Regions from separate parts of the Shewanella sp. MTB7 genome, predicted to be linked through region 3. Evidence: predicted binding sites of a transcription regulator. Region 3 holds the regulator's gene; each other region holds the start of a gene.

Region 1 (4,489 bases), 2.0 Mb from region 3:
TGGACGGGGTAACGCCAATAAGTTGCTTGCCCGTTTTCTGTTTAATTATGCTGATGAGCTAGCAATAGAGCTAACCAACTTCACTGGTGGCTCGTTGCGTAATGCAATACCACGTGAAGCAAATGTCAGCTTTATGTTACCTGGTGAGAATGTCCCACAGCTTGAAGCTTTGATGATTGAGTATCAGAGTTTAATTCGTCAAGAACTCGCCATCACAGATCCACTGATGCTACTCGAGCTAACCGAGATACCAGCAGCCACTCAAGTGATGAGTGAAGATGCCCAAAACATGCTTATTGATCTGCTTAACGCTTGTCCAAATGGCGTTATTCGCATGAGTGATGAAGTTATCGGGGTCACTGAAACGTCACTGAATGTGGGCGTGATTAACACTGAAAATGAGAGTGTTGAGGTTATTTGTTTAATCCGTTCACTACTCGACTCGGGCCGTGAAGAAGTTGAAGGTGTATTGACATCATTGGCTAACTTAGCGGGTATAGAGATCGAGCTAAGCGGCGCCTACCCAGGTTGGAAGCCTGACAGTAGCTCTCCGGTAATGGCACTTGTGCGTGAAACCTATGATGACATCTACAACAAAGAGCCTGTTATCATGGTGATACATGCGGGTCTGGAGTGTGGTCTGTTTAAGAAACCCTACCCAGAGATGGACATGGTGTCTATCGGTCCGACCATTCGTTACCCACACAGCCCAGATGAAAAAGTATTGATAAAAACCGTGGAACAGTATTACAAACTACTGTTAGCAGTACTGGAACGTATTCCAGAGAAAGGATAACTAAATAAAGGTTCGAGGTCCTAGGAACTCGATAAATGCTTCTTAAGGCCCTAGTTCTAGAACCTAGGGCCTTCTTTTAAAAACTTATTTTAAAAGCCTAAGTCCATCTGTGATTCACTCGCTTCACTTTGTTCCGATTTCTGGGCATCTGCCTGACTCGCCAAACCTACCGAGACTCCTAATAATCGTATCCCTCTTCCCTGTTGTCGCTCCAAAGCTTGAACGAGCAGATCATAAAACAGTTTTACCGATACTTCATCACTTCTGTGCTCTATGGTGGTCTGTTTAAAATCATTAAACTTAAGCTTCACCACTTGTTTGTGTATCTTCCTCTCTTTGGCACTGCGATGAATGCGCGTCGAAAGCTCCTGCAGTAATTGCGGCATCACACCTTGGCACTGCTCTAGTGTGTAGATATCTTTAGCTAGTGTGGTCTCAACCCCAACCGACTTGCTTTCTCTATGGGAGCTAATCTCCCGTAAATCGATACCTTGGGCTCGTTCGATTAAGACGGTGCCAAACTTGCCAAAACGAGCTATCAGCTCATCTTTCGGGTAATCCTGTAAATCACCGCAGGTGACCAGTCCGATATCTTCAAGCTTTTTACCTGTGACCTTACCAACACCTGGAATTTTTGTTAAAGGTAAGGTTTTTACAAAAGGGGAAATCATCTCTGGTGTTATCACATATTGTCCATTAGGTTTATTGAGATCGGAGGCGACTTTGGCGAGAAACTTCACAGGGGCGATACCGGCAGACGCCGTTAATCCTGTTAACTCGAATATCTCCTGACGAATCGCCTCAGCAATACGCGTAGCTGAGCCCTGACATTGAGTGCTGTCACTGACATCTAAATAGGCTTCATCGAGAGATAGGGGTTCGATTAAATCGGTGTAGCGAGCAAAAACTTCACGGATTTGGTTAGATACCTCTTTGTAAACCAACATGCGCCCAGGAACTAATATTAAGTCCGGACACAGCTTTAATGCGTAGCCTGAAGCCATTGCTGAACGTACGCCAAAAACGCGAGCTTCATAGTTACAAGTGCTGATCACCCCACGACGATCACTGCGTCCTCCCACAGCAATCGGTTTGCCTCTCAGTTCGGGGAAATCACGCATTTCCACTGCGGCAAAATAACAATCCATATCGATATGAATGATTTTCTTCACGGTCAATTAATTTCTTAATCCGGGTGTCACTCACACACGAGCACACCAATTTATCTCTTTCAATTAAGATACTGTATATTTAAACAGTACTCAAGTTATTGTCACCCAAAAATAGAAAGGAGTCATTAAGAGCTCTTCTATAACACTTCAACATTAAAGAGATAGGTAACACTGTTAAATTTTAAACGGTTGAATACTCATCGGTGATTCTTTGAATATATTGAGCAACGCAATCAATCTAGTTGAGGACACTTGATTGGCGCTTAGAGAAGGGTTTCGACGATCTGTTACACATGGATAAAAATACAGATGGCTAACGCACAAACAGTATTGAAAACGATTTAAGCTGTCACAGAAATAGAATATCGGCTCATTTACATCTGAACACTAATACAGGCTCTAAAAAGTAGAGAAAGCTTAAAACTGCGCATAGATCATCTTAATCTCATCTTCGCTCAAGGCAATGGTTTCACAGTGACTCGAGTTTGATAACTGATGCTTTGCTCTGATTAGCTCAGACTCTAGTGACTTTATCCGCAGTTGCAGATTTGAGATCTGTTCGCCAAAGCTGTCTGGCATTAACTCTATTTGCTTGGTTGTGTTCATATCAATCCTCCCACAATGTTACTCATTTAGGATAAAGGATTTGACTGAACTTAAGCTGTATGAAGAAGAACTTACTTGTACGAAATTGCATCGTTTTGTATCAAGAACATATTATTCCTGACACAACAATTAATAGATCATAATATCTTTCATAAAAAAACCCAGTTAAAAACTAGGCTTAATTTTTAACTATTATCTTAAGCCACTACATTTTTGATTGTAGATAGTTTTGTAATCCAACTTTACCGATCAAACCTAACTGTTTTTCAAGCCAATACATGTGATCTGATTCAGTCTCATCAAGTAACACCTCTAAGATTTCTCGGGTCTGATAATCTTTCTTATCTTCACATAAGGCTATTGCCTTGCGAAGATTCTCAGCAACTTGATACTCATAATTAAGGTCATTTTCCAACATCTCTTGCGTATTCTTACCAATATTAAGCGCTTCACGACTGGCTACATCTGGGGTTCCCTCTAAAAACAAAATGCGCTGAACCAGTTTTCCAGCATGCACCCGCTCATCGTCTGATTCATGGGAAATTCGTACGTGTAGCTCATTCAACCCCCAATCTTCATACATCAATCCATGGACAAAATATTGGTCCATTGCCGAGAGTTCACCGGTCAAAAGCTGATTAAGTGTATCGATAACGTCTTGATTACCTTTCATACTAGCCTCTTATTTATCTATTTTTGATTGTAAGTAGTTTTGGATGCCCGTTAGTCCGATCAATTCCTGCTGAGCCTCAAGCCAATCCAGATGCTCCTCTTCATCTTCCAGAATATCTTCAAGAACATCTCGGCTTACATAATCACGCTCTGTTTCACAAAGCTCAATAGCTTCACGGAGTTGAACTAACTCCTCCTCTAACATCTCTTTGTCGCAAGCCAGCATCTCTTCACTGTGCTCACCAATACGTAATCTTTGTAGCATCTGGAGATTAGGCAGTCCCTCTAGAAATAACACTCGTTCGATCAACTTATCCGCATGTTTCATATCTTGGATAGATTTCTTGTATTCCGTTTTATCGAGCGCATCTAATCCCCAATTCTTAAACATTCTGGCATGGAGGAAGTACTGATTTATTGCAGTCAATTCAAAGGTAAGTACCTTATTGAGCTGACTAAGTACTTTAGGTTGGCCTTTCATTTGATTCTCTCCCAAATTAAACACTGATAAGAAAATATAAAAAAATAATTAGAATTTGATCTACATCAATAAATAGAGGTTAACACACCATTAGCTAAAAAGATAAAAATCCTTATATATCATAACCTTGGTAAAGAAGAAGTATTATCATTAAGATTTAGTTTACCAAACACATCTTAGAGAGAAGGTACTCAAATATTTACGTTTTATATAAAAACGGTGTAAACAGATTGCAGTCCATTAATAGAAAAGTTGTATGGAGATATGAAAAATAGGAAAGTTAAATGTATCGTTTCATTAGGTTAACAGAATCCACCATAGGAGGTGGTTAATAAAACGATTAACGGATCGCGGGGATAAATCTACAAATTAAAACAGCTCTATATCATCTTCAATTTTAAGTGGAATAATAGAACCATCGGCAATAAGGTCTTCGTAAAGTCCAATCCTATCTCTACCTGTCTCTTTGATATAATAAAGTGCTTTGTCAGCTTTTACTAACAGCTCACTCGGTTCCTCTTGGCAGTTAATTTCAATGATCCCCATCGAGATAGTCACCTTCACCTCTCTACCATGATGAATGGAGAGTTTATGAGAAAAATCCTCACACAAATTCAGCATCTCAGCCTTTTCCCGCTTAGACATGATAATAACAAACTCATCACCACCAAATCTGAACATGCTATCAAGTTCGCTAAAAGTGGATTTCATCACCCTCACAAGATCAATCAGTATTTCATCACCATACAGATGACCAAAAGT
Region 2 (4,489 bases), 2.5 Mb from region 3:
TAGATGTCTATCGTTCCAAACTCACTTTGGGGAAGAAATGATTTACCTCCCAAGTTTTTCAGCACTTGATCTGCGGCACACATCCCCACTTGATTGTGTATTGTGGCGTGAGTAGATCACGCCGCATGGTCCATTTCTGCTCCGTCCCTTGAGCCGCTAAAAATAGTGTATCAGTACCGAAACGTTGATTAATATCATCATAGACATTCATAAGCGCAGAGTCATCCCGCTCTACAACACCCGTTAGTTAAGCTGCATAAAACAGAGTATCTAAAGATCCAGAAGGTAAAAGATTACCTTCTGGATTTTGATTAAGTTACATAATCAAGTCTAAACAGCTCACTTTAAGTTGTATCTATAATGCCCCTATCCTAATAGAGCCTTGACCAACCTTGCATTATCTTCATTAGGAAAATGCTTTAATGTTATTGCACTATCAATATCATTCTTCTCGCTATCAATTACCCTATCATTACTTTTAGGAAAGAATTTAATCTCTGCACCATCATGGTTAACAGACAATTTATCCATTAATTGAGCCGATGCCAAAAACTCTGGATTACTTTGACCATCTTTTTCTTCAACTTTCCGACGGTGTGAAAGTAAAGCTTTTTGTAATAATTCAATTTCTTCAAAACTTAGTTTCATGATCAATATCCTTGATTAAACGGGGTCACTTTCTCTGTAGTTTGTGCCTTACAAATTCAGTACTACCTATAGCTTGATATGTTATGAATAAGTAATACTATCCACTATTTCCAGCTCATTATTGAAAATATATATTATGTGAAAAACAAACCGCTGTCACCACATAAGCAATTGAATAGAAATAATATTCCACCCTAAATAACTTTAAGGCATTTAGAGTGAAAACAAGTTTAGCCAATACAATACTCAGCACTTAATCTGTGGGAGGCTATTCCAATTGGTGGTGTACTGAGGAGTCAGTAGATCCCTTCTCATGGTCCACTTTTGCTCTGTTCCTTGAGCCGCTAAAAATAGCGTATCGGTACCGAAACGTTGATTAATACCATCATAAACACGCATAAGTGCGGGGTTAGATTTTGATGCATTAAATAGATCTAACTGGGCATGATGAGTACTGGTTAAATCAATCAAGCCCACACCAATTCGATAGTAACGAACGCCAGGGCGATAAAGCTGACTCACAACATTAGAAACTGCCGCGGTTATCTCTGTTGTATCATCTGTTGGGCAAGGGAAGTGAATTGTTGTTTTATAGCTCAGTGGCCTTTCGTCATAAGGTGAATTAGATGCAAACACCAGCATACTCTTACAGCTTGAGCCTTGTTTGCGTGCTTTTGTAGCAGCAATAGCGGCGTGTTTAGAAAGGGCTTGATGCAGTTGTTCAAAGTCAGTTATCCGCTCACCGACACTTCGCGTTGAGAATATCTGCTTTTTATCTGCCCTAGCCTCATCCCATTGTTTGCAAATTTGCCCGTTTAGCTCCCTTACAGTCCGCTCAACTTCAATACTGAATTGCTTACGCGCTAAACCAGGCGGCATTTTAGCCAAATCAAAAGCAGTCCTGATATTCATTAATGTGAGCTTTTTACTTAAACGACGACCTATCCCCCACACGTCAGCGGTTTCTAACTGCTGTAAAATTTCAATTCGCTTAGCTTCACTATCGATAACGCAGACACCGTCATAGCCTTGAATTTTCTTAGCGGCATGATTAGCTACTTTGGCTAGCGTCAGTGTTTCACCGATTCCCACACACACGGGTAATCTCACCTCTTTCCAAACAGCGCGACGTATAGCTTGAGCCTGTGAATGCAAGCAAGGAATTGCAGGATAACAATGCGCAAAAGAAAGAAAGGATTCATCTATCGAGTAAACATGCTGCTCAGGTGCAAAACGGCCAATGACCTGCATCATCTTAGCGGACAAGTCACCGTAAAGTTCATAGTTTGAAGAAAGTGCAATGACGCTCTTTTGTTGACATAAAACCTTAATCTGAAAATACGGCGAAAATCGAGGAACGCCAGCCTCTTTTGCTTGGCGGTTTGCCGCTACCACACAACCATCGTTGTTCGATAAAACAATAATAGGCTTACCACGCCAATCAGGGCGAAAGACTTGTTCGGCACTGCAGTAAAAGGAGTTGGCATCGACTAGGGCAAACATATCATTCACAACTTAATAGCGAGCTAGGACGATGACAACGAATAGAACGTGTCACCACTTCCTCTATAGAGAAAGTATCATATTCATGGATGGGAATAGGCTGGTGCAACTCGTTTGAAGACAATAGCTGACGCGAGCGGGTATCAATGATTTTACAGACAAACTCACCATTGTAATTGGCCACAACTACATCGTTATTTCTAATCACAACATGACGATCAACAATAAGAATATCACCGTCAAAAATCCCCACTCCTTGCATTGAGTCGCCCTGCGCTTGACCGATAAATGTCGCGCTAGGATGCTCAATAAGAAGCTCGTCAAGACTTAATGGAAGTTGACTGTAATCTGTAGCAGGGCTTTCGAAGCCGGTGATCCCCGCACTTGCTTTATATAGTATTACACGCATAATCCAACCAAGCACTGTTTTTATATACAGTATATATCAACAGTTGATTTCCTGCGAATATTTATATGTATATAGATTATAAATCAAATAAAAACAGTGAATTGGGTGTTTAACCGTCTAGTCGAACAAACAGCGAGCAGGTTTAAATATTCAGTGGATTCACAACGACTCTTAGCATTTCCTTGAAGCTTTTCAATACGCTTAGAGCAAATGAAGGTAGAAGGTTCTTTCAATGTAAACTTCAGAAAAAGAATCACTCGGATTGAGTTATATGTGAGTACAGTTGCAGAAATGTTCTGTTGACTAACAATTAGACATTAATGAGCCGAGCAAAATAGGTCGCTGTCGATTGTATTGTCAACTTTGGCCCACAAACGGAAACGATCTCTTATTCTATAATATCATTATTCTCCATGGCAGACTTCCTTTGGAGGCCTAACTCCCGCTCATAAAAGGGAATGATTAATTCTATAATGCGATTACAAAACATCATATATTCTTCATCAGTAAGGTCTTGCTCTTCGTCAAATCCATATTCTATACAAACGTCTTTAGTTACTTGCTCAAGATACTTTTGCAAATTTAGCTTTATAGATCTCTGACATGACAGCAGAGAAAGGCGGGCTAGACAATTTTTCAGTTCATCATTATCAAAATATTTATGATCATAGATATCTTTTATTTCATGAGCACCAAAATTTAAATCCACATCAAGCTCAAGGACTTCAGCTGTTGTGGGGTTTATGGAATATGTATTTATAAATTCAGTACCAGAATAATTTTCCGACAAACACACAACCACCCGTAAAACTGAAAAATATTCCACATACCCCAACAACAATCCTTTCGAGGGAACTCCTTTTATAGCGACGCAGTGGATAATATCTGCTGGCCTAGAACTTAAAAGATCTCTACTGTAAAAATACCCAAAACATGTCTCACCGCCATTTACCAAGTAATCATATGCTTTCTCGCAAGATGAAGGCTCAATCTCACTCAGTGCGGCAAGAGCCCACACTGATTTCACTAACGATTTTCCGGCAAAATCCCCACCAAAGGATGTTTGTATGGGTACTTGTTGCTGAAAATACTGAGTAGATTCTCGTTTACTAAAAGTAACCGTTTTAGCTCCCATTTTTAAATACTTATTTTTGAGACCTTCCATTATTTTATCAGCTTGCCCGTGTGTTCTAGCCCTCACAGAAACATTTCCAGTCCCTTTGGACGGATCTATAGTATCTGTTACTGTTGACTTACCAGTAAAACTTAACGTCCCATCAACTTCGAATCTAATAGATTCCCCAGCCCTTGTCTGAAAGTCAAAAAATGGCTTTTTCCCCTTTTGACGCTTCACACCAAGCAATGCAGAAAAGCTTTTTAGCTGTGAACTCAATTCCTTATCCCAAGTTCCACCACTGTCATTATTGCAAGACTCACATATAAATCCTGTCACCGTTTTTCTTCCGCCAATAGACTCTGGAATTATGTGTTCAGGACTATGTCTTGACACACCCCAAGGGATATTACACAACGCACAAGACTCCGTTAATAAAGCACTTTCTATACTCGCCATCTAAATCCCTACTACCATATTTAATATATTGAAATTATTATATAAGCCAAATGACAAGAATACATTTTATAGCTAATATTTGTATATACGTCTTGGGCGATTATCTGATTAAACTTATAAGCACGTATATCGATAAGCAATTAATTTATAACCCCTTTAAATTATTACTTGTAAAACCGCACTGTCATATTTGCAGGTTGAACAAACTTGCCTCGTATCTCCTGAATGCCGTGCACTGATTAAGCATAATTTTAGGGATATTTAGACAAAAATTAATAGCACTCCATAAAAATCTGACAGCTGTGTAACTCATAATGGGCACTAAAATCGAAACATAAGCGACAAAGGCGGATCAT
Region 3 (4,489 bases):
CCAAAGGTAGAGTGTGCCTATGTCTTTGTGGTTAGTCGTAAAAAGCCAGCGTTTGATACCGCTTGGTAGTGGTTCATGATGTTCATCATGATGATCTGCTTCATTGAGTTCTGGCTCAACTTTGTCATGTTCTTCGTGCGTTAAACTAGTCATTGCGCCTCCCCCCTATTGGCCGTGCTGAATAATATCAGCCGCCTGAACCATATCGCCTGTATTGTTATCCCATGCGTTTCGTTCGTAAGTGATCACGGCTGCAATCTCTTGCGCCGTCAGTTGTTTTCCGAATGCCTGCATTGCAGTGCCGGGTTTGCCATTCATAACCATGTCAAGATGACCCGTTACAGTCCCAGTAATGACAGGACTGTTCACTAATGAGGGGAAAGCACCTGGTAGGCCTGTTCCTGCTGCTTGATGACAAGCAACACAGTTGGTCATATACACTCTTTCACCTAGAGTCATAAGCTCATTCATGGTTAAGTCTGACAAATCAACTTCTTCTAGATCTTCTTTAACGTCATCAATTACAGCACCAATCACACTTGTATTAGCAGGTTCTGTCTCAGATAAGGTCACTGGAATGTCGGTGTTTGACTCGCTTGACGCTGCAGCACTTGAACTCGCCGAGCTGACATCCGATGCTTGAACTGCATCACCTGAATCATTGCCCCAAGCATTACGTTCAAACGTCACTACGGCGGCAATTTCTGTTGCTGTTAGCTGTTTAGCAAATGCCTGCATAGCAGTACCAGGTTTACCATTTAAGACCATATCGAGATGACCAGAGACAGCGCCTTTAATAATGGGACTGCCAATAAGGGAAGGGAACACGCCAGGTAGGCCTGCACCGTTGGGCTGGTGACATGCAGCACAGCGAGCCATATACACTTGTTCTCCTTGAGCCATGAGATCTTCCATGCTTAAGGTTTGAGATAGTGCGGCTTGTGCTTCGGCGGCTGCATTACTCGCTGCATTTTTCTGTGCAGCTAACCAAATATCAAAATCAGCTTCGGTAAGAGCTTCAACAACAATGGGCATAAAGCCATGATCTTTACCACATAGCTCAGCACATTGGCCGCGATAAACACCGGGCTTATCAATACGAGTCCAAGCTTCATTAATAAATCCTGGGTTTGCATCTTTTTTGACGGCGAAAGCGGGTACCCACCAAGAGTGGATAACATCATCAGAGGTCATCAAGAAACGTACTTTTTTATTGATGGGCAGCACTAAAGGCTTGTCGACTTCAAGGAGGTAATTTACTCCCTTAGCTTCCGTTCCTTCAATCTGTGCTCTTGGAGTCGAGAGTAAACTGTAAAATTCAATATCTTGATCGAAATAGCTGTAATGCCATTTCCATTGGGATCCGGTGACCTTAATTGTTATATCGGCATCGGAGGAGTCTTCCATGGCAATCAATGTTTTAGTAGCAGGGATAGCCATTAAAATGAGGATGATGAAAGGTATAATTGTCCACGCTATTTCGACTTTTGTACTTTCATGAAAATTGGAGGCAATCGCTCCCTTGGATTTTCTGTGGTTGATCATGGAGTAGATCATGACACCAAAAACCAGGAACCCGATGGCGCAGCAGATATATAGGATAATCATGTGGAGGTTATAAACCTGACCACTGATATCGGTGACCCCTTGAGTCATATTCAAGGGCATCTCTGATGCCAACATGGATGGCGTAAACAGCAACGCCAAAAAACAATACAACACTTTCTTCACTAGACTTCTCCTCTGTCAAAATATAAGACAAAGAAGAGTCACACAGTAAGTCTCTGCTCTATGCAAACTCTTCAAGTTCCCAACAAAGCAACGATGACTTCAAAGTACATTAGTGGTTTTACTTTTTTATTGTAAAAAGTAAGCAGTCTTGTTGTTTGCTGCCAGGATAACCACATTTGTACCAACTACTGGCTATATCTGATCCGATTTCATCTAGGCAAAACAATGCAGTTATATCACTGTGAATTGATTTACTTTGCAGACGACTAAATCGTTTGGATATAACAAATTATCGTTGTTATATCTCTAACCTACTTGGTGTTGAAATATTGATCAAGATCACTTTTTCTTTATTTTAAAAATAATTCGATACAAAAAAGCCCCAATAAGGGGCTTGAAGTCAGTTTATTAGCTTATTATTTATTGGCTGTATTTAGTGAACAGAGCCGAACAAACTTGGTTTTATAGTGGAATCGAGTACGTGGTTATGCGCTTCTATTTGCAAACCGGCATTAGCATCTTCAATCACAATACCTAAAGCTCTGGCACTTTTAGCAACAATTTGCAGGCGGCGACTATCACGTGCATCTAAAGATTGAGTCCAACACAGTACTGCACTTGATGTGCCGCTTGTTAGTGCTTTTTCCATCGCCCAGAGTGTTTCGACTTCATCTTTGGCATGGACGAGTAGGACTCGGTTCATCCTAACTCCTGCTTCTGCTAACACCTGTTTGTAACCAATATTTGGTGGGCTGATTAACACGATCCACTGTCCTTGGAGACTTAATGTGGCAAGTTGAGCACTTACCTGTCGTAACTCATCGCGTCCATGGGTGTGGGTTGCCACCGTCGAAATAGTGCTTGATCGTAACTGATTCGAATACTGATTTTCGTGATCTAACCATAGTCCAGGGTGTCTAGGACCGTTACCGATTAATCTATTCATTGCCAACCTCCGTTGCGGATAACACCGACTGCCAATCCTTCGATATTTAGGCTTTGGTTAGTGAGATCAACGACTATCGGTTTATAATCTTCATTTTCAGCGTGAAGATAAACAGTGTTGCCCTTTTTCTCGAAACGTTTAACGGTGACATCATCTTCAACTCGAGCAACAACGATTTGACCGTTTCTTGCCTGAGTAGATTTGTGAACGGCAAGAAGATCGCCTTCTAGGATACCGATGTTTTTCATGCTATCACCACGTACCCTAAGTAGAAAGTCAGCACTGGGGTGGAACATGTTTGGATCAACTTGGTAGTGCTGCTCTACATGCTCTTGGGCTAAAATAGGCTCACCAGCGGCGACTTGCCCTATCAAAGGTAGACCGGGTTCTTCTACCTGAGTTAACCTGATACCACGAGATGTGCCAGGAATAATCTCAATACAGCCTTTCTTAGCTAAGGCCTTTAGATGTTCCTCTGCGGCGTTGGCGCTTTTAAAACCCAAACGTTTGGCAATCTCTGCACGGGTAGGAGGCATACCTGTCTCGGCAATATTGCACTTAATTAGTTCAAGAATTTCAGCTTGTCGTGGTGTCAATGGTCTCATGGGTGATCCTGTCTTTCTATACAGTAACTGTCAGTATATACAGTATCTTGTGCAGTGCAAGTATTAACCACATTTTATCTATTTTTCTCTTTCTTTTTACTCTTTATTTAGGCTGATGCAACAACGAAGTGGGCTTGCGCAAAGCTTTCGTTGATGGGTTACTATTGTAATCTAGAGTGCACTTTATTCTGCGTTATTGATTTTGCCAAGGGAACAACCATTACCAACAATCAATATCTTGCCTAAAGCACATTAAGTTCTCACTGAATCCTGCATTTCTAAGTAGCTTGGGTATATTCAGGGACTGCTGTATGAAAGCCGTGAAGTCATCAATCATCAATATGGAACTCATATATACATAACTTCAGTTGGCACTCAGATATAGGGCTAGCTAATTTTGGTGGAATTATTCAATATCTGGTACTCTATGCAGTTATTAAATAAAACACATTGCATAAGAATAATGTCCAAACAAGACTCTCTTTGGTTTAAATCACTACGCTGGCTTCAGAAAAAGTTGGTGCACACTATTGTCGTGCCTCATGAACCTTTTAAAGATCTTAATTTAGATCCTGAAAAGCCCTTGGTTTACGTTATGAAAACTGAATCTCTAAGTGATATCGCTGCGCTCAGTGAGATCACCGGTGAGTTAGGTTTGCCTAGTCCTTATGATCCGCTTGTGGTTGAGGGGGAATCGACTCCAAGAGTCGTTTGCTTAGAAGGGGCTAAGCCTCTAATGGGTAAAAGGAAGAGTAACGAATTCTTTATGAGCAGTTTTATGGGTCTATTAAAGGCGCATAAAAATAGCCCAGATCTGGATATACAACTCGTACCAGTGAGTCTTTATTGGGGAAGAACGCCGGGTAAAGAAGATGACACCATGAAAGCCGCGGTGCTTGAACGTGAAAATCCAACCTGGTTGCGTAAATGCTTGATGATCTTATTTTTAGGTCGACATAACTTTGTACAGTTTTCTAACTCTGTGTCGATCCGTTATATGGCCGATGAACATGGCACAGACAAACGTATTGCTCAAAAACTTGCGCGGGTAGCACGAGTGCATTTTAGTCGTCAGCGTAAAGTGATGACAGGCCCGGTTTTACCTAAGAGGCAAGCACTTTTTCATGCCTTGATTAACTCTGACACCTTAAAGAAAGCGATCCAAGAGGAAGCTGCCAGCAAGAAGATCTCCGAAGTTGAAGCTAGA
Region 4 (4,489 bases), 2.3 Mb from region 3:
GTGCCAATGCCTTACCTTGACTAGAAAGCACTTTCTCTTCGTGTTCTTTAAGTTCAGCGACGATATAACGTTCAGTATTTTTCAGTGTTTGTCTACGCTGATAGCTAAGAGGTACCAGATCAGATTCTCTGCGACTCACTTCGATATAATAACCGTGTACGCGGTTATACCCAACCTTTAGAGTCGATATGCCTGTAGCCTCTTTTTCTCTAGCTTCAAGCTCAGCTAAATAATCTGTCGCGCCTTGGCTCAGGTCGCGCCATTGATCTAATTCCGCATTGTAGCCAGGTTTTAACACGCCACCATCGCGGATCAGCATCGGAGGATTATCGACGATAGCCCTATCGAGTAGTGCCAGTTCCTGAGGAAACTCGCTGATAAGATGGGCAAGATGCTTGATATGGTCTGATTGACACTTGGCTAAAATGTGTTGGATTTCAGGCAAAATGGCGAGTGCATGTTTAAGACGAGAAAAATCCCTAGGGCGTGCATTTCTTAAGGCCAGTCTTGCGGTGATCCGCTCAATATCTCCTAGAGATTTCAGTAGAGGGTGAAGCTCATCATAGAGCCCGTTTTCTAATATCTCTGCAAGTGCATTTTGACGTGCTTCGATACGAGTACGATCACGAAGCGGCTCGTGTATCCACCTTTGCAGCATACGGCTGCCCATAGGCGTGGTGGTATTATCTAATACTGTGGCTAAGGTATTGGTATAACCGCCTTGAAGATTGACCGTCAGTTCAAGATTACGTCTGGTGGCAGCATCAAGAATAATACTATCACCTTGATTAAACCTGACGATAGAATTGATATGAGGCAGTGCTGTACGTTGGGTATCTTTAACATATTGCATAAGACAACCAGCGGCTTGAAGTGACAGACGAGCCCCATCGACGCCAAAGCCATGAAGATCTTTGGTACCAAACTGATCGAGTAAGAGTTTTTTACTGGTGTCAAAGTCAAACTCCCATTCAGGGCGACGGCGTGTGCCTTGAAAACCAGCAATAAGCCCCATCTCACTGAAGTCTTCGCTGTAAAGAATTTCTGCAGGGCTGGTACGTTGAAGTTCAGCTTCCAATGCTTCAGATGTCGTTAATTCGGCAATGACAAAGCGACCTGAGCTGATGTCTAACGTTGCGTAACCAAAGCCTGTTTTTCCATGATAGACAGCAGCAAGTAAGTTGTCTCTTCTCTCCTGCAGAAGGGCTTCATCGGTCAGCGTACCTGGGGTGACGAGACGGACAACTTTACGCTCGACAGGGCCTTTGGATGTTGCAGGGTCACCGATCTGCTCACATATAGCGACCGAGACTCTTAGTTGAACCAGCTTAGCTAAGTAACCTTCCACTGCGTGATAGGGGAGACCAGCCATGGGAATTGGATCGCCACCACTTTTGCCTCTTGCTGTAAGCGATATCCCTAATAATTCAGACGCTTTTTTAGCATCATCGTAAAAGAGTTCATAGAAATCCCCCATACGATAGAACAGAAGTACATCTGGATTCTCGGCTTTTAACGTCAAATATTGACGCATCATAGGGGTATGTTTTTCTAAATCTTGGTTGTCGATTGCTTTCATCTACTGCTCGTCTCTTTGCTGACGTATTAAACAGGCCGTATCAATCTAAACAGGCCTTAACTGGTTGCGCCAATATTAACAATATTTTTCCTATTATCGAGCCTTTAATCGTGATTAAAAATGCGAATGAATAATATCTGTGTAAATAAGTACTTATTATCCAGTGATCTGGGGTGAATAAAAATAATCATCAACAGCACTTGATACTGTATGACTATACAGTATACTAGTTTGCATATTGAGACTCCTTTTAAAGCACTTTTTAAGCAAGCAGTGGAGTCATTACAAGATTTTAAGCAGCGCAGTCGCTGTGACTCTGAGGATACAGGAATGAAGATAGACGCGAACAAAGAGAAAGCACTTAACGCTGTTTTAAGCCAGATTGAAAAGCAGTTCGGTAAAGGCTCTATCATGAAGCTGGGTGAAAATCGCTCAATGGATGTTGAAACTATCTCTACTGGTTCACTCTCTTTAGATATTGCCTTAGGTGCCGGCGGCCTTCCTTTAGGTCGTATTGTCGAGATTTATGGTCCTGAATCTTCGGGTAAAACAACTTTGACGCTCGAAGTGATTGCTGCGGCTCAACGTGAAGGTCGGGTATGTGCCTTTATCGATGCCGAACATGCGTTGGATCCAATATATGCGAAGAAACTGGGTGTGGATATTGATAACCTACTTTGTTCACAACCTGATACCGGTGAGCAAGCATTAGAAATTTGTGATGCACTAACACGCTCTGGTGCTGTCGATGTTATTGTTGTCGATTCGGTAGCGGCTTTAACACCAAAAGCTGAAATTGAAGGTGAGATTGGTGATTCTCATATGGGTCTTGCTGCTCGTATGATGAGCCAAGCGATGCGTAAGCTTGCTGGTAACCTTAAGCAGACTAACACAATGCTTATCTTCATTAACCAAATCCGTATGAAGATTGGTGTGATGTTTGGTAACCCTGAAACTACAACGGGTGGTAATGCACTTAAGTTTTATGCTTCTGTTCGTCTCGATATTCGTCGTACCGGTGCAATTAAAGATCGTGAAGAAGTGATCGGTAACGAAACCCGCGTAAAAGTGGTTAAGAACAAGATTGCAGCGCCATTTAGACAAGCAGAGTTCCAAATTCTATATGGTCAAGGCATTAACCGCACTGGTGAGCTAGTTGACTTGGGCGTTACCCATAAACTGGTTGAAAAAGCGGGTGCTTGGTACAGCTATAAAGGTGACAAAATTGGTCAAGGCCGTGCCAATGCTGGTAAATATCTGCTAGAGAATCCTGCCATTGCTGATGAAATTGATAAAACACTTAGAGAGATGTTATTAACACCGGCTGAACCAGCTATTGTTGATGATAATGTTGATCTAGAAACTGGTGAAGTCTTTTAAGTCTCAGACTTAGTCATTAGTCGCTCTATAAGCCATTTGGCAGATTATTTCGCGGTAGCGCAACTTGCACGCCGCGATGATTTTTTTCTTTAAGTTCAAAGCTAACTGACCCTATATTTGTTGGAACAAGGCCTAACGTACGATTTAGTGGCTTCTGCTTTGGAATATGATCCCTATGATGAATAAGGATTAGGCTAACAAATTTAATCTCTTTCCCACTTTTCCATCCCTAAATCACTGGTTGTTATCCTGTAGACTGATTATAATGTTCGGCTAATAGTATGATCTGTGATCATAGTAATCGCAGTTAGCTTAATTAATTCAGGATGATTTCATGTATCAAACCACTGCAGCGCTAAGAAGTGCTTTCTTAGAGTATTTCCGTACCAACGGTCATCAGGTTGTGGACAGTAGTTCACTGGTACCTGTTAATGATCCAACCTTGCTGTTTACTAACGCAGGTATGAATCAGTTTAAAGATGTGTTCCTTGGGGAAGATAAGCGTAGTTATACTCGCGCTACCTCTTCACAACGTTGCGTACGTGCCGGTGGCAAACATAACGATTTAGATAACGTTGGTTACACAGCCCGTCATCACACTTTTTTCGAAATGTTAGGTAACTTTAGTTTTGGTGATTATTTTAAGCGTGAGGCGATCGGTTTTGCATGGAACTTCTTAACTCAAGAGTTGAAGCTTCCTAAAGAGCGCCTATGTGTCACCATTTATGAAACTGATGATGAAGCTTACGATATCTGGACCAAAGAGATTGGCGTTCCTGCTGAGAATTTAATCCGTATTGGTGACAACAAAGGCGCGGCATATGCGTCTGATAACTTCTGGCAGATGGGCGATACAGGTCCTTGTGGTCCTTGTTCTGAAATTTTTTATGATCATGGTGATCATATCTGGGGTGGCCGTCCTGGCACGCCTGAAGAAGACGGTGACAGATTTATTGAGATCTGGAACATCGTATTCATGCAATATAATCGTCAGTCAAATGGTGACATGCTACCACTGCCTAAGCCCTCAGTTGATACGGGGATGGGAATTGAGCGTATTGCTGCAATTATGCAAGGCGTACACTCAAACTATGAAATTGATATCTTTCAAGCTTTGATCAAAAAGAGTGCAGAGATATTAGCTGTGACTGATTTAGAAAATAAATCACTGCGGGTTATTTCTGATCACATTCGATCTTGTGCCTTCTTAATTGCCGACGGCGTTATGCCGTCGAATGAAGGCCGTGGCTATGTACTTCGTCGCATTATCCGCCGCGCAGTACGTCACGGAAATAAGCTAGGTGCAACGGATTCCTTCTTCTATAAGTTAGTACCAACGCTCATCGAAGTGATGGGAGATGCTGCTAAAGGTTTAGCAGCAACACAAGCTATTGTTGAAAAATCATTGAAAGCTGAAGAGGAGCAATTTGCTCGTACTTTGGAGCGCGGTTTAGGCATTCTAGATGGTGCGCTTAATGAGCTTAAAGGCGATGTATTAGACGGCGAAACGGCGTTTAAACTTTATGATAC

What was found. Region 3 encodes LexA, which represses DNA repair genes until DNA is damaged. Its sites were predicted from a motif close to TACTGTATNNNNATACAGTA; they were not measured.
Region 1: a site for LexA is predicted at 2,038-2,057, ahead of dinB (DNA polymerase IV). Genes of this name have one in related genera too.
Region 2: a site for LexA is predicted at 2,573-2,592, ahead of HWQ47_RS11925 (LexA family protein). Genes of this name have one in related genera too.
Region 4: a site for LexA is predicted at 1,784-1,803, ahead of recA (recombinase RecA). Genes of this name have one in related genera too.

What each region holds. Positions count from the first base shown of each region.
Region 1 covers NZ_CP085636.1:4,723,886-4,728,374, forward strand. Annotated here, with positions in the region: gene HWQ47_RS20450 (aminoacyl-histidine dipeptidase) at 1-796, shown strand, start outside; gene dinB (DNA polymerase IV) at 886-1,968, opposite strand; gene HWQ47_RS20460 (hypothetical protein) at 2,386-2,574, opposite strand; gene bfr (bacterioferritin) at 2,780-3,247, opposite strand; gene bfr (bacterioferritin) at 3,257-3,727, opposite strand; gene HWQ47_RS20475 (GGDEF domain-containing protein) at 4,097-4,489, opposite strand, start outside.
Region 2 covers NZ_CP085636.1:2,808,566-2,813,054, reverse strand. Annotated here, with positions in the region: partial or broken gene HWQ47_RS11940 (DUF4113 domain-containing protein) at 59-220, opposite strand; gene HWQ47_RS11935 (hypothetical protein) at 367-648, opposite strand; gene HWQ47_RS11930 (Y-family DNA polymerase) at 895-2,151, opposite strand; gene HWQ47_RS11925 (LexA family protein) at 2,153-2,560, opposite strand; gene HWQ47_RS11920 (HNH endonuclease) at 2,949-4,133, opposite strand.
Region 3 covers NZ_CP085636.1:344,572-349,060, forward strand. Annotated here, with positions in the region: gene ctaD (cytochrome c oxidase subunit I) at 1-153, opposite strand, end outside; gene coxB (cytochrome c oxidase subunit II) at 166-1,731, opposite strand; gene HWQ47_RS01530 (cell division inhibitor SulA) at 2,165-2,677, opposite strand; gene lexA (transcriptional repressor LexA) at 2,674-3,282, opposite strand; gene plsB (glycerol-3-phosphate 1-O-acyltransferase PlsB) at 3,746-4,489, shown strand, end outside.
Region 4 covers NZ_CP085636.1:4,391,522-4,396,010, reverse strand. Annotated here, with positions in the region: gene mutS (DNA mismatch repair protein MutS) at 1-1,579, opposite strand, end outside; gene recA (recombinase RecA) at 1,910-2,959, shown strand; gene alaS (alanine--tRNA ligase) at 3,294-4,489, shown strand, end outside.